3 regions of the Paenibacillus sp. FSL M8-0228 genome follow, and region 2 is predicted to be linked to each of the others. Evidence: riboswitches for the same ligand, from Rfam matches in the RefSeq annotation. Region 2 holds a riboswitch; each other region holds the start of a gene.
The links. Region 2 has a riboswitch for glycine ahead of MKY98_RS20115 (alanine/glycine:cation symporter family protein). Riboswitches for the same ligand answer to the same signal wherever they lie in the genome.
Positions count from the first base shown of each region.

Region 1: it holds a riboswitch for glycine, as region 2 does, so the genes downstream of both, sdaAB (L-serine ammonia-lyase, iron-sulfur-dependent subunit beta) here and MKY98_RS20115 (alanine/glycine:cation symporter family protein) in region 2, are expected to answer to the same signal.
Region 3: it holds a riboswitch for glycine, as region 2 does, so the genes downstream of both, gcvT (glycine cleavage system aminomethyltransferase GcvT) here and MKY98_RS20115 (alanine/glycine:cation symporter family protein) in region 2, are expected to answer to the same signal.

Region 1 covers NZ_JBBOXA010000001.1:429,833-437,643, forward strand. Annotated here, with positions in the region: gene MKY98_RS01925 (Ig-like domain-containing protein) at 1-525, shown strand, start outside; gene sdaAA (L-serine ammonia-lyase, iron-sulfur-dependent, subunit alpha) at 686-1,585, opposite strand; gene sdaAB (L-serine ammonia-lyase, iron-sulfur-dependent subunit beta) at 1,575-2,264, opposite strand; glycine riboswitch at 2,477-2,592, opposite strand; gene MKY98_RS01940 (DUF6359 domain-containing protein) at 2,808-4,403, shown strand; gene MKY98_RS01945 (ABC transporter ATP-binding protein) at 4,732-5,763, shown strand; gene MKY98_RS01950 (ABC transporter ATP-binding protein) at 5,741-6,667, shown strand; gene opp4B (oligopeptide ABC transporter permease) at 6,681-7,649, shown strand; gene MKY98_RS01960 (ABC transporter permease) at 7,678-7,811, shown strand, end outside.
Region 2 covers NZ_JBBOXA010000001.1:4,458,728-4,466,538, reverse strand. Annotated here, with positions in the region: gene MKY98_RS20125 (LacI family DNA-binding transcriptional regulator) at 1-563, opposite strand, end outside; gene MKY98_RS20120 (glycoside hydrolase family 1 protein) at 777-2,234, shown strand; glycine riboswitch at 2,400-2,476, shown strand; glycine riboswitch at 2,495-2,589, shown strand; gene MKY98_RS20115 (alanine/glycine:cation symporter family protein) at 2,749-4,167, shown strand; gene MKY98_RS20110 (iron-containing alcohol dehydrogenase) at 4,225-5,397, opposite strand; gene MKY98_RS20105 (carbohydrate ABC transporter permease) at 5,546-6,373, opposite strand; gene MKY98_RS20100 (carbohydrate ABC transporter permease) at 6,396-7,271, opposite strand; gene MKY98_RS20095 (ABC transporter substrate-binding protein) at 7,305-7,811, opposite strand, start outside.
Region 3 covers NZ_JBBOXA010000001.1:4,242,449-4,250,259, reverse strand. Annotated here, with positions in the region: gene gcvPB (aminomethyl-transferring glycine dehydrogenase subunit GcvPB) at 1-361, opposite strand, end outside; gene gcvPA (aminomethyl-transferring glycine dehydrogenase subunit GcvPA) at 358-1,713, opposite strand; gene gcvT (glycine cleavage system aminomethyltransferase GcvT) at 1,839-2,939, opposite strand; glycine riboswitch at 3,116-3,215, opposite strand; gene gcvH (glycine cleavage system protein GcvH) at 3,608-4,000, shown strand; gene MKY98_RS18940 (PTS mannitol transporter subunit IICB) at 4,427-5,905, shown strand; gene MKY98_RS18935 (BglG family transcription antiterminator) at 5,987-7,811, shown strand, end outside.

The DNA.
Region 1 (7,811 bases), 4.0 Mb from region 2:
ATTACGTTTACGGTAGAAGTGGACGTAGCGCAAAAGATTGAAGCGGATGCAATCGCGCTATCGCTCAAATCTGGAGATCAAAAAACCATCGCGATTGTGGTTAAATCGAGCGATGGTAAAGAAAAGGATGTTACAACCCAAGCTGAATGGAAAACGTCCAATTATAAGGTAGCCACTGTTAAAAAGGGTCAGGTTACCGCGGTCAGCTACGGTAAAGCTAACATTCAGGCGAAGTTCGGCGGGAAGATAATCAGCGTACCTGTAGATGTTGATACGCTTAAATATTTGCAAACAGACGAAGTCGCCTTGAATTTGAAGGCAGGACAGCTGGCTAAGGTTACGGCTACAGCCACGTATAAGGATGAGTCGGAGAAGGATGTTTCCAAACCGGCTGTCTGGTCCTCGTCCAGAATTATTGTGGCGACCGTCAAAGACGGTAACATTAAGGCACAGGGCAAGGGCAAAGCAGTAATTACTGTGAAATATGCAGGTAAAATGACGAAGATACAGGTAACCGTTCAGTAATCTGTAACCCGACTAAAAAGAAAAAGAGCAAGCATACGTCCAGCGACGATATGCTTGCTCTTTTCTTTATAAGGGCGAATTCTCTTTCCCTAGGACAATGTAGGGGAGAGGTAGTCGCCTTGTTTTATAGAGGAAAAGTAATTGGTTTAAAGCTTAGAAATTACGACTTATTCTTCTTGATTGATGCGTTGCGTGTAAGTGATTCGGTCAAACGCTTGCCAGTCGGCGTCTGAGCCAAGCCGCCTTTGGCGGTCTCGCGGTGCTTCGACGGCATCGCGCTGCCGACTTCAAGCATCACGTCAATGACTTCGTCAGACGGAATAGCGCTGCGCACACCCGCCAAAGCCATGTCCGCTGCGGCAAGCGCAGTCACGGCTCCCAGCCCGTTGCGCACGATGCACGGAATCTCCACGAGTCCGGCGACGGGGTCGCAAATCAGGCCGAGCGTGTTCTTAAGAGCGAGGCCCACGGCGTGAACAGCCTGTTCAGGCGTACCACCGCGCAGCTCGACCATAGCGCCAGCGGCCATCCCGATAGCTGAGCCAATCTCAGCCTGACAGCCTCCCTCCGCGCCAGAAATGAAGGAGTTGTTGGCGATCACGTAGCCAATGGCTCCAGCGGCGAATAGGCCGTTCACCATATGCTCATCATCCCAGCCGAACCGTTCCTGCGCACTGATGAACACACCAGGGATAACCCCACATGAGCCTGCGGTAGGAGTGGCGACAATGCGACCCATGGATGCATTAACCTCCGACACGGAGAGGGCATAAGCCATGGCGAGCGCGGAGGCATCACCGGAGCAGGTCTCCCCTGACCGCAGATACTCGGCCAGGCGCTTGCCGTCGCCGCCCGTCAATCCACTGCGGGATACGGTGTCTTGTGTCTGACCGCGATGAACGGCTTCCTTCATGATTTCATAATAATCAGACATTTGGCGAAAGATTTCTTCCTCCGTTGTATTCGTTTCTTGTACCTGTTCTTGAATCATCAAGCGGCCAATCGTGGTGGATTCTTCAGCGCATAAAGCGCTGATCTCATGCAGATGGCTAAACCGCATCGGATTCAGCTCCTTTTTTCAAATTAATCATCTTAATTTCATACATATGAGGTAAAGAACGCAGTTCCGCAATCAGTTCAGCTGGAGCAGAACTGTCCGTTTCAATGGCGGTGAGTGCTTCACCATCCCGGCCTTTGCGATCTACGTGCATATAGGCAATGTTAATGTGGGCCGCGCCCAGCGCTGAAGTTATTGCGCCCAATGTACCGGGCTTATCCGAGTGGAGAAGCACCAGCGTAGGCAGCTCCCCGGTCAGATTGACCCGGAATTCGTTGAGTTGCTGGACATGGATGCTGCCGCCGCCGATGGAGGAGCCCAGCAGTGTGCGCTGATCCTCGCCCTTCCACAACTCGAAACGGACGGTGTTCGGATGAGGAGCGGGGAGTCCACTGACGGCGAATTCCACGGTCATCCCGGCTTGCTCGGCCCATTGCTCGGCATCTGGAATCCGGTGATCGTCCGTATCGTAATTAAGCAGTCCTGCGATGAGCGCCAGATCCGTACCGTGTCCTTTATACGTATCGGCAAAGGAGCCGTACAGTGTCATACGGGCACGGTCAGGCTGCGCCCCGAGCCAGTGCCGGGCAACGCGTGCGAGTCGCACCGCGCCTGCGGTGTGTGAACTGGAAGGTCCGGTCATGGCCGGGCCGATAATAGAAAATACATCTTTGAAACGCATGGTGTGGCCCCCTGTATGTTCTAATACCATACTATATGGTATTTCCGCGTCTTTGCGCGGTTATGACGGTTCCTAATGCTGACGCACAATGTGAGCACAAAAAAAGGACAGGATAAGGAAGTTTCCCTTATCTCTGTCCTCGTTACCTGAGAGTTTCGTGCGGTGTTCTTACCGCCTTACCCCTTGGGTGGCTTGCGCTCTCTCCAGAGTTGCGTCAGATGACGATACATGGACCTGAGAGATTATCCGCCAGCCGGGTGCTGGCGTCTTGCTCCTTCGGTGCCGCCAGAGTGTAAGCCTCCTGGACAGACTCTCCCGTCATCTTCATTCGCGTATACCGTTCTACATGTCTTTCTTAGCGTAATGTATGACGTGCTCGGTGTCAATCACAGGGTTTAATTTTTACATAAACAGGTGCATTTCCAATAAAAAAGATTAAAGTTTACATAATTACGGATGAAATCAGGAAGGAATTAGAAGATTGGCGGCTAATCTGATAGAGGACAAGTACATTTATGGAAATCATAGGAGGGATATTGACGTATGGTAAAAGGCTTGCGGTTCACAGGTTCACGCTTAAAAGGGATGCTGCATCTAGCAGCGATCGTTTCACTGCTGATCGGGATCTTCGTTCCGTTCGGTCAGATCAAGGCAGAGGGAGCATTGACAGTAGCCGAAGCACTTCAGGGCCAAAGCAGTGGAGGTACGGTGACGGTAGAAGGTTATATCGTCGGACATGCCACCGGATCGAAAACGGCTAACTTTTCTTCTCCGTTTGCGAATGATTTTAACGTACTGATTGCCGACCAGGCCAATGAACGTAGCACGTCTAATCTATTGGATGTACAGCTGACATCCGCGTACAGAGGGCAATTTGGGCTAACAGGCCATCCTGAGCTGATTGGCAGCAAAATCCGTGTGACGGGTACACTCGGCGCCTACAATAATTTTGGTGGAGTGAAAAGCCCAAGCGCTGTTGAACTGGTGAACGGAAGCGAGCCAGGGGAACCTGGTGAACCTGAACCTGGCAACCCGGGTCAACCCGGTACTACATTGCCGGATGGAAAAGGCAAAAAGGTGCTGCTCGATAATACGCACGCACAGACCGCTGGTGCAGCAGATTGGGTCATTGAAGGCGCCTTCTCCGACTTTGCCAATGGACTGCGTAATGTAGGCTTTACGGTAGACCCATTAAATCGTCCCATTCCTTTTACTTATGGAGAGCAGGCCATAACCTATGACAAGCTGCGCCAATATGATGTGTTCATTATTGGTGAAGCGAATGTTGCCTTTAAGGCATCCGAGCAGGCTGCCCTGCTGCAATACGTGAATAACGGAGGGAGCGTCTTCTTCATCTCCGATCATTATAATGCAGATCGTAACAAAAACCGTTGGGATTCCTCCGAGGTTATGAATGGCTACCGTCGTGGAGCCTATACTAATCCGGCCAAAGGCATGACTGCAGAAGAGGCTGCATCACCGGCAATGCAAGGATTAACAAGCTCCGATTGGCTGGCGGCCAACTTTGGCGTTCGTTTCCGTTACAATGCGCTCGGTGATGTGAATGCTACCGACATTGTAGCCGCAGATCAATCTTTCGGTATTACCAAGGGTGTGCGCTCGATTGCCATGCATGCAGGATCTACGCTGGCTATTATTGATCCTACCAAGGCTAAAGGCATTGCTTATATCCCTTCAGGCACGAAAAAATGGGGGAATGCGGTAGATCAGGGGGTTTATAACGGCGGGGGCCGTGCGGAAGGACCTTATGCCGCTATCTCCAAGGTAGGCCATGGCAAGGCGGCATTCATCGGTGATTCTTCCCCTGTAGAAGATGCTACACCGAAATATGTGCGTGAGGAAAACGGACAGTCGAAGAAGACATATGATGGCTTCAAAGAAGTGGATGATTCAACCTTCCTGGTGCAAACGGTTCAATGGCTTGCATGGAAGCAGGACTACACGAAATTGTCTGATGTGGCAGGTTTGACTCTGGATCAACCAACGAAGCTTCTGCCATTCGAAGAGCCTGCGGCGTCCACGGAACCACAGCCTGAGCCTTGGTCTGCTCCGGCAGCAGGCTACAAATGGTACGATCCTAGAACATTCAAGTCTGGCTCCTATGGAGCGGCTTCGTAAATTATATTGTCAGGAGCTCAATGTGAGCTTGGGTTAGTTAGTCGTTTGATCCCTGCTGAGGGATCAGGCGACTTTTTTTGTGATGAAAATTAACCTGTGGTTGGTTATTTCATTACATTTTGTGCCAGAAAGGCCGCACTATTGCTGGATCATTGATTTTTTAAATGATGTTGATAGCATAATCTTAATTGATATATCCATATACTGGTGATAGGATGTATTCAAATTATTCCGACAAAAACGGTATGTAATGTTCATGAGAGGTTTTAAACATCAAACATGGTGAGAATAAGCGGGACAAGACCATGGAGAATGGAGGAAGCGCGCATTGAATACCGAACCTGTGTTGGAAATTAAAGGATTATCCGTATCTTTTCGCATCCAGGATCAATATCACCCCGCAGTCGACCATCTGGATCTGACGGTCAACCCCAATGAAGTGCTGGCTGTAGTCGGAGAATCCGGCTGTGGCAAAAGCGCGTTAGCGCTTTCGATCCCGCAACTGCATGACATGGAACGCACGCGTGTAGAGGGGGAGGTCTTTTTTAAAGGAACGGACTTGAACCGTCTTTCCTCAGGGCAAATGAATAAAATCCGCGGAGCGGGAATTGGCATGATCTTTCAGGACCCGTTGACAGCACTCAACCCGTTGATGAGCATTGGCAAGCAGATTGAGGAAAATCTCGATTATCATACGTCACTATCTACGAAGCAAAAAAGGGAACGTGTGCTTGAGCTGCTGGAAAGTGTAGATATACCGAATCCAGTGCGTGTGTATGATCAGTATCCGCATGAACTGTCAGGAGGGATGCGGCAGCGTGTGATGATCGCGATTGCCATAGCTTGCCGACCTTCTCTTATTATTGCAGATGAGCCGACGACTGCGCTCGATGTAACGATCCAATCGCAAATTCTCGACTTGCTCAAACAGCTTCAACAGGAGACTGGGAGCGGTATTATCCTGATTACGCACGATCTTGGTGTTGTGGCAGAAGTAGCCGACCGCGTGGTGGTCATGTATGCCGGAGAAATCGTGGAGAGCGCTGATGTTTTTGAATTATTCAGGCATCCACAGCATCCGTATACGCGTTCTTTGCTTGCTTCCATGCCGGGATCGCATACCAAGGGGGAATCACTGCATGTCATCGGCGGCATTGTTCCCTCATTACAAGATATCCCCCGCAATAGCTGCCGCTTTGCTCCACGTATTCCCTGGATTCAGCAGAGGGTGCATGAAGACCATCCCCAATTAAATGAAATTTCCCCTGGACATTGGGTCCGTTGTACATGTTATCAGCATTTCCATTTTGAAGACGAGGCAAAGGGGGAGGCTGCTCATGGCACTACTGGAGTTAAATGATTTGAGGGTGCACTATCCGGTGCGCGGTGGTTTCTTCCAGCGTGTTATCGATCAGGTGAAAGCAGTGGATGGCGTGTCGATCAGCATTGAGGCAGGCCAGACCTACGGGCTGGTGGGGGAATCTGGCTGTGGGAAAACGACGACAGGCAGGACGATCATCGGTCTAAATAAGCTGACGAGCGGACGGATTTTGTTTAAAGGAAAGGACCTTGCAGCTCTAAGTAGTAACAATCGTCATCCATTGCGTAGAGATATTCAGATGATTTTTCAGGACCCATACTCTTCGCTTAACCCGCGTAAGCGCGTATTGGATGTCATTGCTGAACCGCTGCGAAATTTTGAAAGGCTGAGTAGTGAGGAAGAACGGAGAAAAGTACAGACGTTGCTGGAAAAGGTCGGCTTGAACGCCGATGCAGCCTATAAATATCCGCATGAATTTTCCGGGGGGCAACGACAGCGGATCGGGATCGCGCGTGCGCTGACATTAAACCCCAAGCTGATCATTGCTGATGAGCCAGTGTCAGCACTGGACGTTTCCGTGCAGGCACAGGTGCTTAATTTTATGAAGGATGTGCAGCAGGAATTTAATTTGACGTATTTGTTCATCAGCCATGATTTAGGTATTATCCGCCATATGTGCGACCAAATCGGTATTATGTATCGGGGCCGTCTAGTGGAGCAGGGGAGCGAGCAAGATATTTATGAGCGTCCACAGCATCTGTATACCCAGCGCCTCATTGCAACCATTCCCAATATTGATCCTACAAAACGGCTGGAAAATGCTCAAAAAAGGCGAATGCTTTTATCCTCCTACAAAACAGAGCTACCCAAACATCTAGACGCGAGTGGAAAATCGTTTGCACTAAAATCAGTAAGTCCATCCCATCAAGTCGCGCTACCATAAGGGGGTACAGAATATGTGGAAATTTACACTGCGTCGGCTACTGGTTATGATCCCTCAACTTTTTGCACTGAGCGTGCTTATATTTTTCCTGGCTAAGGCTATGCCGGGGGATGCCCTGACAGGACTTATTACTTCGACACCCAATCTGAATCCGGCCGCACTGGAAGAGCAGCGACAAAGACTGGGACTGAATGACCCGGTGTGGATGCAGTATGGGAACTGGCTCGTCCAGCTTGCTCACGGGGATCTGGGCAAATCTTATGTACATAAAATTAGCGTTACCGATCTGATTGGCAGCCGTCTGGGGAACACGTTCTTTCTGGGCGTAGTCATTCTGGTTCTGACGTATCTGATCGCCATCCCGCTCGGCGTACTCAGCGGTCGTTATCAGCATAGTCTGCTGGACAAAACCGTAGTGGGCTATACCTATCTCAGCTTTGCGACACCTCTATTTATACTCGCGTTGCTGCTGCTGTATGTATTCGGCTTTAGGCTCGGCTGGTTTCCAACCAGCGGCAGTGTGGATGTAGGTGTGGAGCCGGGGGCATGGTCATATTACGTGAACAAGTCGTATCATCTCATTTTACCGGCGGTTACAGGCGCATTGCTCAGTACAACGGCTACGATTCAGTATTTGCGCAATGAGGTCATTGACACAAGACTGAAGGATTTTGTGAAAACAGCGCGTTCCAAAGGGGTACCCGAAGGTAAAATTTATTCCCGCCATATTTTCAAAAACTCTCTATTGCCGATTGCTGCCTTTTTGGGCTATGACCTGACGGGAGTCATTGCAGGCAACATTTTTCTTGAATCTATTTTCGGTTATCCGGGGTTGGGCCAATTATTTCTTCAGTCCATCACTCAACGGGATTTTTCAGTCGTGAACGCGCTGGTCATGATTTCTGGCTTCTTGGCACTATTAGGGACCCTTTTATCTGATGTCATCCTGAGCAAGGTCGATCCCCGCATTCGAATTGAATAGCGAACAAGTCTAGAGAAAGGGAGGGATTATGGTGTCTATACAGGTGGAGGAGGTTTTCACGCCGGGAATCATTCGTAAATCACCATCCAGTTGGTCTGTACTACGTCGTGAGCTGGTGCGTGACAAAATGGCCTTGGTTTCCATTGGCTTTGTGATTCTGTT
Region 2 (7,811 bases):
GTATTGATGCTGCTCGGACGACCAAAAGCATTGGCTATACGGGTATAGCCTTTTTGTATCAAATGCTTTAATGCTAGCATGTAACCTTCATATTGATCCATTGCGACGGAGCGAATATCGGTATGCTCCATTCGTTGCCAGGCCACGATCGGGCCATATTTACAATAGGTACTCAAAAAATCAGTGTCATTCACGCAGGAAATGATGACCAGCGCGTCGACTCTTTTTCTTTTTAAATCTTCAAAAGCTTGAAGCTCTTTCTTTTTGTCTTCTCCCGAAGTATAAATAATGGTCTGGAATTCATATTGTCCGGCGATTTCTACAAAGCTGTCCAGAAAAGCAAGAACAATTTCATTAATCGTTGAAGTGATGATACCAATCTGAAGCGTCTGACCCTTGGATAGGGAAATGGCATTCCGATTAGGAACATAATCTAATTCCTGCATGATTTTCAAAATCTTAGCTCTTGTTTCATGACTGACATGGGGGGACTGATTTAATACTCTGGATACCGTAGCCTTGGAAAAGCCCGCCAGTTTTGCAATTTGATCAAGATTCGACATGGTGCTTCTCCTCACATAAGAAAAAAATACTTGACATGAAACGCGTTACAACAATTAGGATGCTTATGAGGGCATTACATCTATTTTAAAGCATCTGTCAATGCATTTCAAAGGAGAACGGTTACCGTTAGGTATGGATTCACATTTGCAGCATTTGATGGGATTACTTAGGCCAAAGTAAAAATCTTATATACGGAAAGAGGTCTTTATACCATGACGAAGATGCTAAAAGGATTTCCGAAAAACTTCTTGTGGGGCGGGGCAACTGCAGCCAACCAATTGGAAGGTGCTTTTGACGTAGATGGAAAAGGCTTGTCCAGCGCAGACATGATTGCTTATGTACCCAAAGCGGAACGTAAGAACGATCACGCTATAGAGATTTCGTCCGAGCGACTCGAAGACATTTTGGCAGGCAAAGTCAATGCCCGTTTCCCAAAACGTGAAGGTGTGGACTTTTACCACCACTACAAAGAAGATATTGCATTGTTCGCTGAAATGGGCTTTAAAGTATTTCGTATGTCCATCCACTGGTCGCGGATTTTCCCGAATGGCTATGATCACGAGCCGAATGAAGCAGGATTGCAATTCTACGACAATGTATTTGATGAGCTGCGCAAATATAATATTGAGCCCTTGGTAACATTGTCACATTATGAAACACCGCTAGGTCTGACTCAGAAGTATAATGGCTGGCTGGGTCGTGAAGTCATACAGCATTACGTCAATTATGCCGAAACGGTGTTTACACGCTATAAGGATAAAGTAAAATACTGGCTGACCTTTAATGAAATCAATGTAATGACCATGAGTCCGTTCACCGGTGGCGGTGTGGTTATTGACCGTGTAGAAAACAAACAGCAAGCGATATATCAAGCATTGCATCATCAATTTGTAGCTAGTGCACTGGCAACCAAACGGGGACATGAGATCATCCCGGGTGCTCAGATCGGCTGTATGTTGGCACGTATAGAAAGCTATCCACATACGTGTAACCCAGCGGATATACTGAAAGCCCAGCATGAAAATCAGATGAACCTATTCTTTACGGATGTGCATGCCCGTGGGGAATATTCCAACTATATGAATCGTTATTTTGAAGAAAATAATATTGTGATCCAGACAGAACCCGGCGATGACGAAATTTTGAAAAATAATACGGTTGATTTTATCTCATTTAGCTACTACATGACCTTGACCGTATCGGCAGGTCCAGAAGGCGAGAAAGCAGCAGGAAACCTGATTGGCGGCGTGAAAAATCCGTATCTGCAGTCCTCCGACTGGGGATGGCAGATCGATCCGATCGGCCTGCGTGTTACACTGAATACGTTTTATGATCGCTATCAAAAGCCTCTGTTCATCGTGGAAAATGGCTTGGGTGCATATGATAAGGTGGAAGAGGACGGCTCTGTGCATGACACGTATCGCATTGATTACTTGCGTCAGCATATTGTCCAAATGAAGGAAGCGATTGCCGACGGTGTTGATCTGATTGGTTACACCAACTGGGGCCCTATCGACCTTGTGAGCATGTCTACTTCCGAAATGTCCAAGCGCTACGGATTTATTTACGTTGATCTGGATGATGACGGTAACGGAACGCTCAAACGCTCCAAAAAAGACTCTTTTAACTGGTATAAAAATGTGATAGCAACCAATGGTGAAGAATTGTAATTTCATATCGTCTCGGGCGGGTATAGCAGAGGACATCCTAAGGATGCAATCTGCTGTACCCGCTTTTTTGATAGACATAATAATATTTCAGAGGGCTTCACAAACTTTTCACTTGTAATAAGCTGAAAGTTTTCTGTATAATGAATAAAAATTTCATATGTCTGGTTGATGTTTGCGGGAGATGGAACGAAAGTTCCGACCGAAGGGGCAAAACTCTCAGGTGCTTAGGCTGTTTACAGCCACAAGCGGGGACCGTAAACGGACAGAACTCTGGAGAGACCCTTAATTGGGCGCCGAAGGTGCACCGCAGAGAACATCTGCTTAAACTCTCAGGCAAAAGGACAGAGACGCGAATAACCTGTGACAGGGAATGCCCTAGGCTTTTTTATGAGCTATTAGAGGCAGAAACCTGCACAAGATGGTTGTATTTTTTCGTGCCTTTAACCTCTCCAGGAGTCGAATCAGCTGATTTGACTCTTTTTTGTTTTCTAATATGCTGGAGGAGCGGGTTGAAATGAATTTGGTACATGTGTTAGAAGCGATTAGCAGTTGGATATGGGGGGCGCCTCTCATCATTCTTGTCATGGGAACGGGGTTGTGGCTGACCATACGTCTGAAAATGTTGCAGGTATTCCGCCTGCCCCTGGCGATCAAGCTGATCGGTAAGGCCCCGAATGAAGGCAGCGGGGATGTAAGTAGTTTTGCGGCTTTGAGTACGGCGCTAGCGGCTACAGTTGGCACAGGAAGTATTGTCGGCGTAGCGACAGCCATTAAGCTGGGCGGGCCGGGTGCCTTGTTCTGGATGGTCGTTGCAGCCTTTTTTGGGATGGCGACGAAATATGCGGAAGGTGTACTTGCAGTAAAATACCGGGTGAAGGATCGGAATGGACAATTTTCCGGCGGCCCGATGTATTATATTGAGAAAGGTCTAGGACGTCGTTTTAAACCGCTGGCGATGCTGTTTGCTTTTTCGGGCATGCTGGTGGCGTTGTTCGGGATTGGAACGTTTCCGCAGGTCAAAGCGATTGTATCTTCGACGGAAAACAGTTTTGGCGTTCCGCCCATTGTAACGGCACTGATTATAGCTATCCTTACTGGACTGGTTACTATTGGAGGACTCAAAAGCATTGCCAAGGTATCGACGAAGGTCGTTCCTTTTAAAACAGGCTTGTACGTACTGATCTGTCTCATCGTACTGATTCGGTTTGCTGACCAGCTTCCTGCCGCAATTGCGCTGGTGCTCCATTCGGCATTTTCAACTACATCTGCAACGGGCGGATTTGCCGGAGCTACGATTATGCTGGCGATGCGAAGTGGGGTAGCCAGAGGTATTTTTGCCAATGAGGCCGGATTGGGGAGCGCACCGATTGCAGCCGCAGCTGCCAAAACCAAATGGCCTGCGGAGCAAGGGTTGATTTCCATGACAGGCGTGTTTATTGATACGATGGTTATTTGTGTGATGACCGGGTTGACGCTACTGGTTAGCGGTGTGTGGAGCGGGCCTACCGATGCGGGTCTGATGACTCAGCAAGCATTTTCCAGCGCATTCCCGCTGGGGGCAGAACTGCTCACAATTATTCTGATTATGTTCGCGTTCACCACCATGCTCGGCTGGAACTATTACGGGGAACGCTGTGTTGAATATTTGCTTGGGGTCAAGTGGATTAAGCCATACCGTTATCTGTTCATTCTACTCGTTGGCGGGGGCGCGTTCATTAAACTGGATGCGATTTGGCTGCTGGCAGATATCTTTAACGCAATGATGGCTTTCCCGAACCTGATTGCACTGCTCGGCTTATCAGGCATTGTCGTTGCAGAAACCCGAACCTATATGGATTCTCTGAATTCTAGTAAGAAAAAGGGCATTCTTGCAGGTGCCAGTGTAGGGGCAGCTATTCAAGTAGAAGAAAAGGGACAAACGGTTAATTCATAAATTTCAAAAGGGAGTGCTCTCAGCCATCACAGGCTTGAGGACACTCCCTTTTGAATGTTATAACGATGCACGCAAAATAGCTAAAATATCTTCTTGATTCAGCTTTTTATAATTACCGAAGCCTCCATATTCCATTTCACGGGCTGCAATGGTTGCGATTTTTTCCAATTGCTCATCATTAATATTGTAATCGGCCAGGGTGGAAGGGGCACCGAGACTTGTCCAGAATGCACTAAGACGGTCAATACCCTCCAAAGCGATTTCTCTATCTGTTTTATCTACGGTGTCTAAGTCAAACATGCTGAGCATCAGCCGTTTCATGCGTGCAGCATCCTGATCCACCGTATGTCTCATCCAGTTGGGGAATAGGATCGCCAGACCGCCAGCATGAGGAATATCATATACAGCAGATAATGCATGTTCAATCGTATGCGAAGCCCAGTCCCCGAAGTAGCCCATTTGCAGTGTTCCGTTAAGAGCAATCGTTCCGGCATATAAAATCGTTTCGCGATGCTCGTAGTTGTGCAAATCCTCCAACAGCTTAGGTGCAGTTTCGATTACGGTTTGCAGCACGGAAAAGCACATACGATCTTGCAACGGTGTATTTTTAACATTGTGAAAATACTGTTCAAATACATGGCTCATCATATCCACCATGCCATATACCGTCTGATCACGTGGCACAGAGAAGGTGTTTTTTGGGTCCAGAATCGAAAACTTCGGATGCGTCACCGCGCTGCCCCATACGTATTTTTCGTTCGTTTCCCAGTTGGTGATGACAGAATCCGGATTCATTTCTGAACCGGTGGCGGCGAGTGTGAGGATGGTGCCGAATGGTAGAGCCTCGGTCGGCATGTGCTTTTTGTTGATAATATCCCACACATCGCCGTCATATTTAGCCCCTGCTGCGATGGCTTTGGTGCAATCAATAACGCTTCCGCCGCCTACTGCAAGTAAGAAGTCGATGTTTTCATTTCGGCAAATGTCGATGCCCTTCTTAACGGTAGACAAGCGCGGATTCGGCTCTACGCCGGACAATTCATGAATGTTAAGATGTAGCGGCTCTAACGCGTTTAATACCTGGTCATACAGACCATTTCGCTTGACACTTCCGCCTCCGTATATCAGTAAAATATTTTTGCCGTAATTCAGCAGCTCCTGCTGCAGTTCTTCAATTTGATTGTCTCCAAATATTAATTTGGTGGGGTTATAATATGTGAATTTGTTCATCTGGAAAGTTCCCCTCAGTTCATAGTTCATGTTCAAATCGTAAATCGCTTAACCTGATTGCCTGTTGAATACCTAACTTTACCATGTAAGCTATTTGAAATGACGATTAACTATTATACATGAAATGAATAAGGGAATTCAAGTGAATCTAATCTTTGACCGCACCAGCGGCAAGATCGGAAATAAACTGGCGGCTAATGAAAAGAAACAAAATAATAAGTGGCAGTACAGCAAGCAGGGTGCCCGCAATGACCATCGCATAATCCGTATTGTAAATCCCGTTTAACTGTGACAGTGCAATCTGGAGCGTGAATTTACGCTCATCCGTTAAGACGATTAGCGGCCATAAATAATCATTCCAGGCTCCTATAAAGGTAAACGCGCCGAGAAAAGCGAACGCAGGACGTAGAATAGGCAGTGCTACATTCAAGTACAGTCGAAAAAAGCTGCATCCGTCCATCCGCCCCGCATCCAGCAGCTCCTTTGGAATGGATTCTTCCGCATATTGACGAATCCAGAAAATGCCGAAGGCATTTACCATCCCCGGGATAATAAGCGCTTTGAACGTACCTACCCATCCAAAGGCGGCCATCATGACAAAGGAGGGGACAAGCGAAAGTTGTGAAGGGACCATCATGGTAGCTAGCAGAACGATAAATAGCACTTTTTTGCCCGGAAAATCAAACTTGGCGAATGCAAAACCTGCCAGTGAATCGAAAAACAGAACCAATAAGGTAACAGAACCGGCTACAAAAAGGGTATTAAAAAAGGCTCCGGCAAAATTAATCTGCTGTAATACTCTAGTTATGTTATCCAAGAAGTGGCTACCAAACCACAATTGCGGTGGAAAACGATAGATGTCTGAAGTTGTACGGGTTGCCATAACGATCAGCCAGTAAAATGGAAACATCGACAGGATGATTCCCACCAACAATCCGGCATATAAAACAAAGGATTTTGCACGTGTCTGTATCATGTTGTGAAGCTCCTTCCCATCGTTATTTTTTACCTTGAACGAGTTTCCAGTTGATGATGGAGAATAGAGCAATGATGAGGAACATGCCCCATCCGACGGCTGCACCATATCCAAAATAGTTGTTAATGAACGACTCGCGGTACAGGTATAAAACGATGGTCATGCCACTTGCCCCGGAACCGCCGTCATTACCGACCAGGACCTGTGGCTCGGTGAAGAGTTGCATACCGCCGATGGTGGACGTAATGACCGTAAACAGAATGACTGGGCGCAGCATGGGGATAGTGATGCGGAAAAAAGCTTGCGCTCCGGTTGCTCCGTCTATTTTGGCGGCCTCATACAGCACATGCGGAATACTCTGAAGTCCGGCCAGATAGATGATTGCGTTATAGCCCATCCATCTCCATACGACCATAGAAGAAATGGCAATTTGGATACCCCATGGCACATTCAGCCATTGAACCATGGGCAGTCCCAAGAGTTGCAGAAGGTAGTTGAGAAATCCGAAATTGTTGGCAAATAAGGCACCAAATATGATGGCGACAGCCACAATAGACGTCACATTGGGCAGGAAGAATCCAACTCGCCATAAGGTGCGCATTTTCACAAATGGGGCATAAAGCAGAAAGGCAATAATCAGTGCGAAGAATAGCATTGGAATCGTTGCATACACCCAGATCACAAAGGTGTTGCCTACAGCCTGCCAAAATTCATGATCTGTTACAAGGTAGCGAAAGTTGCCCCAGCCGTTGTAGGTCATGTCTCCGATTCCGTCCCATTTGTGAAACGCCAGGTATAATGAAAAACCAATCGGAAACAGTCCAAAGATGCCAAACAGCAGATAAAACGGCGAGATCGCAGCATAAACGGCACGGTGCTTCCAGATTTCTCTCAGCATATTGTCCACACGCCTTTTTTGAATTTTGTTTTTTTATCGCTGTAATTCCCGTTCGATTCGTTCCATGGTTTCCGTCCATAATGCATCAGGATTAGCATCCTGCTTGGCAACATTAGCAAGGCGACGGGTCACAATGCCGTGGATGACAGGGTAGCGCTCGCCGAAATAGCTGCTTTTCACATGACGTGCGGAGGCGGAGAAGATGAGTCCGGTGGCCTGACCCCCAAAGAAAGGCTCGGGTATCCCCATGATAGGATCGTTATAGACGCCGGGAGTGGACGGGAACAGACCGATTTTGTGGTAGGCTTCCAACTGGTGTTCCGGGTTTTGCAGCCAGGTCAGGACTTCAAAGGCTTCTTTGGGATGTTTGCTGGATTTGAGGATAGAAATGAACGAACCACCCAGGTTGCCGTCTCCTCCAGGAGCACGGGCGACTCTCCATTTGCCCGCTGTATCCGGCGCGGCCTCTGTGAGAACTTGCTTCATCCAAACAGCCCCTACAAAAGAGGCAATTTTGCCGTTATTGACCGAAGCGTTCCA
Region 3 (7,811 bases), 220 kb from region 2:
TCTCCTCGGGCTGATATGGATGGATTTTGGCGAAGCCTGTATATCGGGCGACATCCTCATTCACCTTCGGATTGTATTTCATCGTACAGGAGCCGAGCGGATAAAATCCATTGTCCACGCCAAAATTGCGCCGGGACAAGGCGGTATAATGCCGAATAACGTCTACTTCGGATACCTCGGGTAATGCTGCAGGTTCGCTGCGCAGCGTATAGTCTGGCAAAAGCTCTGCCACCGGGCGACGGGGAACGTCGCACTCGGGAAGGGAATAGGCGATGCGACCCGGACGGCTCAATTCAAAAATGAGCGCTTGATCGTGTTCCTTTAACAGCTCTTGTTTCTGATCCTGTCCGGTATGTGTCATAGCAATCCCCCCAAGGTGTGCACAAATTGGTCAATCTCTTCTTTGGTTCTTTGCTCCGTCACGGCAATCAACATGTGACCAGCAAGTTCCTCATAGTCCCGGCCCAAATCGTAGCCAGCGATAAATCCAGCAGCTAGCAGCTCGGCCTGGAGTCTGCTCATATCTGTACCCTCAGGCAGTCTCAGGGCAAACTCGTTAAAGGTCGGTGCGTTAAACGAGGCAGTTACGCCCTTCAAGCTCAGCAATTGCTCTAAAGCATACCGGCTTTTATGCAAATTTAGCTCGGCTACTTCCTTGATCCCCTGTCTACCCATAACAGACAAGTATACAGATGCAGATAAAGCTAGCAACGCTTGATTGGAACAAATGTTAGAGGTGGCCTTTTCGCGGCGGATATGCTGTTCGCGCGCTTGCAAGGTCAGCACGAAGCCGCGTTTACCATTGCGATCAGTGGTCTGACCCACAATACGGCCGGGGATACGGCGCATATGTGCCTGAGAAACGGCAAAGTATCCACAGGTCGGACCGCCGAGAGAAGAGGAGATGCCAAGTGGCTGCGCGTCTCCTACCACAATATCCGCGCCCTGTTTGCCGGGTGTCTCCAGCAAGCCAAGTGCCAGTGGGTTGGCACTGACGACCAAAAGACCTTTGTGTGCATGGATGAGGTCAGCCATCGGCTGTAGATTTTCCACGGCTCCGAAAAAGTTGGGGCTTTGGACCAAAACAGCCGCGGTCTGTTCCGATACGGCCGCCGCTAACGCATCAGCATCCGTTACACCGTCCGAACAGCCGATCTCCACGATGTCCAAATTCAATCCGCGTGCATAGGTTGCCAATACCTGACGTGCCTCTGGATGGACGGACCTCGATACGATAAGCTGTTTACGGCGGGTAGCTGCGGCGGACAGTGAGCCCGCTTCCGCCAGTGCAGTCGCTCCGTCGTACATGCTGGCATTAGCTACAGCCATGCCCGTCAATTCGCAAATATACGACTGAAATTCGAAAATGGCTTGTAGCTCGCCTTGGCTTACTTCCGGCTGATAGGGGGTGTAGGCTGTATAGAATTCCGAGCGTGAAGTGATGTGCTGGATGACCGACGGAATATGATGATCATAAATTCCTGCGCCAAGAAAGCTGGCATGTGTGTCTGTATTGGCGTTGTGTCCAGCCAGCTCGGCCAAGTGGCGGGTTAAGGCTTTCTCATCGAGTCGAGAAGAAAGAGGGAGTTCCCCTTGATATCGAATGGCCTCTGGAATGTCACTGAATAAATCATCAATGGATGATACACCCACCACACGCAGCATTTCGGTTTGATCTTGTTCAGTCATAGGGAGATAACGATGCTGCTTCATAGGTTCTGGCTCCTTTCGAAAAGCAAAATTTTAAATCGTAATTAGCTAATAAAAAAGTGTGAGCTGAAAAACCCGGAAGTTCATATCTGACATGTTTGCTTTATTGGAATGAAGAGAGTTTAAGATTAGCGCGGGCGTTTATAAAAGGGTGCTGCCACTACCTCGGCACGCAGGCGTTTGCCACGAATCTCAACCTCCAGCGGTGTGGAGAGGGCACTAAAACGACTGTCCACCAAGGCGAGGCCCAGATTACGCTTCAAGGTGGGCGACTGAGTCCCCGTTGTGACCTCACCGATGCGTTGTCCTTCTGCGAATACCGGATAATGGGCGCGTGGGATGCCGCGATCAATCATTTCCAGCCCGATCAATTTACGAGGAATCCCTTGATCTTTCTGACGTTGCAGTGCTTCTCTACCGATAAAATCTCCTTTATTCAGCTTGACGAAGTACCCTAGACCGGCTTCAAGTGGTGAAATCGTGGCAGATAGCTCCTGTCCGTACAGCGGCAACCGAGCCTCAAAGCGTAGTGTATCCCGAGCACCAAGTCCAGCGGGAATCAGCCCATACGACTCACCGGAACGAAGCAAACCCTCCCATACGGCGGGTGCTTCCGCAGCAGGTACATAAAATTCAAAACCGTCTTCGCCCGTATATCCGGTTCGTGAGACGAGTGCTTTTGCTCCGAACAATGGCACGTTCTCATGAAAGTGGAAAGATGCCAGATTCGTAATATCCGTATCTGCCACGGCTGCGGCAATACGTGCTGCTTCCGGTCCCTGCAATGCCAGCAATGCTATTGCATCAGACACATTCTCCATGTGAACGGATGCAGGCACATGACGAAGTAACCAATCCCAATCCTTATCAATGTTGGAGGCGTTCACAACGAGCATGTAGCGCTCCGGTCCTTTGCAGTAAATAAGCAGGTCGTCTACTACACCTCCATCGGGGTAACACAGGAGTGAATATTGTGCCTGACCTGGTTCCAACTGGCTGACATCATTCGTGGTCACCCTTTGTAGAAAAGCTTCGGCCTCTTTGCCTTCAACCAAAAACTCACCCATATGCGATACATCGAATAAACCCGCACGTTGCCGGACGGCCTCATGCTCCTTTTGGATACCGCTAAACTGAACGGGGAGCTCCCAGCCGCCAAAGTCAATACAACGAACCCCAGACTGCGTCCCGTAGGACGAATATAGCGGTGTTTTTCGCAAATTAGTCATGTTTCCACTCCTATCCGGTGTGATCGGCAAAACAAAAAAGACAGGCCGAAAAAAACGTATAGACAGCAGTCTATACTCTTTTTTCAGCTCTGTCCTTGATACCAGAAAGTTACCCCGGTATGTACCGGGTTTCCTCTTGGGTGATCCGCTCCAATAGCGAATGCTCTCCAGAGATGCGTCCGGCAGAGGTCCTTTTGCCTGAGAGATTCACCTGCAATGCAGGCTTACTCCTTCGGCGCTACCTTCGGGATCAGCAGTATATTACCTGGCTTTGCAGATAACAACTTGATCCGATTCGCGTGCACAACTGTCTCACAAGCGGCAACAGCTATGCGAATCTTTTTGGCAGTCTCTCCCTCTGCGTTCATCCGCGTTTGCAGTTGTCGGGTGTTTCCCAAAGTATTTGCTATAACCCATTAATACGCAAATTCATTCAAAATGTCAATAAAAATGTCATCAAAAACAATAGAAAAAACATTTAATATATAAATAAGGATATGTAAGCGTTTGTTATAAATTATTATATTTTTATATAGAGCGCTATAGGAGGTGATATGAAGTATTTTTGTTAGTATTATTGACATGAGTGTTCGTATTGTCATAATCTTAACCTGTCTAATACAGGTGAGCAAATGCGATTTTATTCATATGGAAGTGAGGGGAACAGAATGGGTGAAGTGAAGCAGCAACTTTGGTATACAGACGAACATGAGTGGGTTCAGCGGACAGAGAATGGAACGGTGCGGATTGGTATTACAGACTTTGCACAGCACCAACTGGGTGATATTGTTTTTGTAGAATTACCTGAGGCGGGAGTAACGATTGAGCAGGGAGCGGAGATCGGTACGATTGAATCGGTGAAGACGGTATCCGACCTTTTTGCTCCGGTGACGGGAACCATATTAAAAGTGAATGAAGCGCTGGAAGGTACACCTGAGCTAGTGAATGAATCTCCATATGACAAAGGTTGGATGGTAGAAGTAGAGATGGATAAAGATGTGGAGGAATCATTGGGCAAACTACTGTCGGCGGATCAGTATGAGCAGTTGATTTCGGAGTAATAAATAGAGCAATGCAGCATGAAATAATAGCGTGTTATTCGGAATTTTATATTGATTTTTAATTGAATAAGAGCATCGTTAGTTTGCTCGATTTTTGTATAAAATAGTCGCTATGATTTGACGTAGCGGCTATTTTTTTGTCTTTTTTTGAAAACGTAATTACGTGTGTTGTTCTGATATAGTGGGTTGTCCCCATATAGGAATCATACATAATCCAGCGCGGTTTTTCGACTAATTTCTATAGCTACAGGTCATATTAAGAAGAATTATGCAGGTATAATATCTTCCTGGATAATTTAAATTTAAATGTTGTCATCAACGTTCATGACGAAAGTACGTTTTCATTTCGTTGATGAAGATAGCGCTGTCATTTAGTATGAATTTTAAGAAAAGGTAGTGATGCTTACCTACAAGGAGGATTTGAATATGAGTACATTGGACGCAAAGCCAAGTTCAAAAGGAGGCACTCGTGTCGCCGTACAGCGTTTTGGCCGTTTTCTTAGCGGTATGGTTATGCCCAATATGGGAGCCTTTATTGCGTGGGGGTTGATTACGGCACTCTTTATTCCGACCGGATGGTTCCCGAACGAAGGTTTTGCACAGTTGGTTGATCCGATGAAAAATTATTTGTTGCCGCTGCTGATTGGTTATACAGGGGGCACGATGATTCACGGACAGCGTGGAGGTGTGATCGGTGCCATCATGACGATGGGTGTCATAGTAGGAGCCGATATCCCGATGTTCCTGGGCGCGATGGTAGCTGGTCCGCTGGCTGCGTGGATATTGAAGAAGTTCGACAAGGCCATTGAAGGCAAAGTCAGATCAGGCTTTGAAATGCTGGTCAATAATTTTTCGGCCGGGATTATCGGTGCCATTCTAGCACTGCTTGCCCATGTGGCGATCGGCCCGGTTGTACAAATGATCAGTCAAGTGTTGTCGGCAGGGGTACAGTTCCTCGTGAACGCGGGGCTATTGCCGCTTGTCAACCTCATTATTGAGCCCGGAAAAGTATTATTTTTAAACAACGCGCTGAATCACGGAGTATTGAGTCCGATTGCGTTGGAGGAAGCTGCAAGAACAGGCAAATCCGTACTGTTCATGCTGGAATCCAACCCTGGGCCGGGGCTTGGTATTTTGCTGGCCTACTGTCTGTTCGGTAAAGGCTCTGCGAAGTCGTCAGCTCCTGGCGCAGTCATCATTCATTTTTTCGGCGGGATTCATGAAATTTATTTCCCTTATATTTTGATGAAGCCGATTCTGATTCTTGCAGCTATAGCTGGCGGTGTTGTGGGAACCTTCTGTTTCATGTTGACAGGTGCCGGACTGGTTGCTGCTCCTTCACCGGGTAGTATCATCGCCTATTTTCTAATGACGCCAAAAGGTGGATATTTGCCAATGCTGAGCGGGGTGATCGCTGCTGCGGTCGTATCCTTTGCTGTTGCAGCAGTGTTACTCAAGACAGGTAAGCAACAAGAAGAGGGGCTGGAGGAAGCTGCATCTCGCCTGAAAGATATGAAAAGTCAAAGCAAGAGTGCCAGTGCTAACGCCACTGTAATGGAAGATAACCACGAATCTGATCGTGCTGCCGAGATTGTCGCAGATCGAACGCTCAAGGATAAATCCGAAGTGAACAAGATTGTCTTTTCCTGTGATGCAGGTATGGGTTCAAGCGCGATGGGTGCCTCGATTTTACGCAAAAAAATGAAGCAGGCGGGCGTAGGCGTAACAGTTACGAATACGGCAATCAGTGAAATTCCACAGGATGCGGATATTGTCATTACGCAAAAAACGTTGACAGACCGGGCTAAAACAGTAGTCCCGAATGCTGAACACATTTCCATTGACAATTTTCTGAAGAGTCCTGAATACGAAGCGCTGGTTGAACGTCTGAAATCCGATTCTTAATCCCCGTCATAGTCAGGCGGACTGTATGCAGTGTACGTCTCCTGCTGGAGGGATGAGCTTGGGAAGGAACGGTATGCGCTTATGAATATTACGAAACGACAACGTGACATCGTGGAATATCTTCTGGAGCAGTCCAAAGAGGTTACTGCCGGGGAAATTGCCACGAAGATCAATGTCAGCACAAGGACGGTTCATCGGGAACTGGGCGCAGTCGAGCATTGGCTGGCAACTCATGAGGTGAAGCTGGAGAAAAAGTCAGGGATTGGTATCTGTATAGATGCAGACCCAGCTCAGCTTGTATGCCTGCGAAAGCAATTGCTGTATACGAATCCAGACGAATATTCGGCTGAGGAGAGAAAGATCGTGGTTCTCTGCATGCTGCTGGATACACGGGAGCCGATCAAGCTGCTGGCGCTGGCTTCAGATCTGAAAGTCACGGTAACTACGGTCAGTCATGATCTGGACGAATTACAAGACTGGATCGGAGATCGAGGGCTCGTGCTTGTCCGCAGACGGGGATATGGTGTCGAGATTACCGGACGGGAGATAGACAAAAGACGGGCGATTTCCGAGCTGGCCCTCGAACATTTGGATGAATCTGATCTGTTTTCCAGCCAGGGAGAGGTTCGTTCTGTGACTCGTGTCTCCGACAAATTGCTGGAGATGATTGGCAGAGGGAACTTGCTGATCGTGGAAAAGGCCCTCTGGCAGCCCCATGAAAAGTGGCTGGAAAACATGGTGGAAAGCAAATATATGGAGTTGCTGATTCAGATTTGCGTTTCGCTGGCACGTCTACGACTCGGGTATGTTATGGATCCTCTTCTCTCCTATTTAAAAACAGATTCGGATGAGAATATCATGCTGCGTACAGCTATGGTAGAACGCATATGCGCAGAATTGTCAGCGGCGCTGGATATTAACTTTCCGGACCCGGAACGATCTTATTTCAGGCTGCTGTTCCGTGATGCCGAGGATCATTCTACCCGGCTGCTGCCGCTCGATGATCTTGTACTGCTGGAGTCGGTTCATGAGTTGATTCGTCGTGTGGAGGAAGAAACAGGCACGCCATTGGAAGAGGACCGTGTTCTGCGTGAAGGACTGATTGCCCATATGGCTCCGGTATTCAAACGTTTGAAGGAAGGCAAGTCGATTCGTAATCCCCTCCTTCAGCAAATCCGCAAGGATTACAGCAGCTTATTCGACTCAGTGAAAAAGGCTGCGGCGGACATGACAGAAATGAAAGTCCCTGATGAAGAGATCGGATTTCTCGTCATGCATTTCGGCGCTTCGCTGGAGCGGCTGCGACAATTGCGGCGGGAGGTGCGGGCCATCGTAGTCTGCACGAGCGGCATTGGTTCATCCAGACTTCTGGCAACAAGGCTCGCCAAAGAGCTGCCACAGATCAAAATTGTGGATAGGGCCTCATGGTACGAGGCGGCGCGGATCCCCAAGGAGGATTATGATCTGATCATTTCGACAGTAGAGCTACCGCTTGAACCAGATCGCTATCTTAAGATCAGCCCGCTGCTGACGCAGGAGGAGAGTGATCGCCTGCGTCAATTTATCCAGCATATTACACTCAATCATCCTGATGACCATCAGCAGGAACACGTCGTTCAGCCCGGTCAGGACATGGAGTGGCTTACCGGTCTGCGGAAAAGTCTCGATGAAATTGTACACATTGTACAGCAATTTCAAGTGTACCCGCTGGAAAATCAGGAGATGGATATGGCGGCGACCGTAGAGGCTATATGCATGTTGGAGGCGGGGCGGGGGAATGTTACAGAGCCTTCTGCGGTTGCTGCACAACTCATGGAAAGAGAGCGCCAAGGTAGTCAGGTGATCTCTGATACCTCCATTGCTTTAGTTCATACGCGTAGCCACTATATTCGCAAACCTTCGCTTA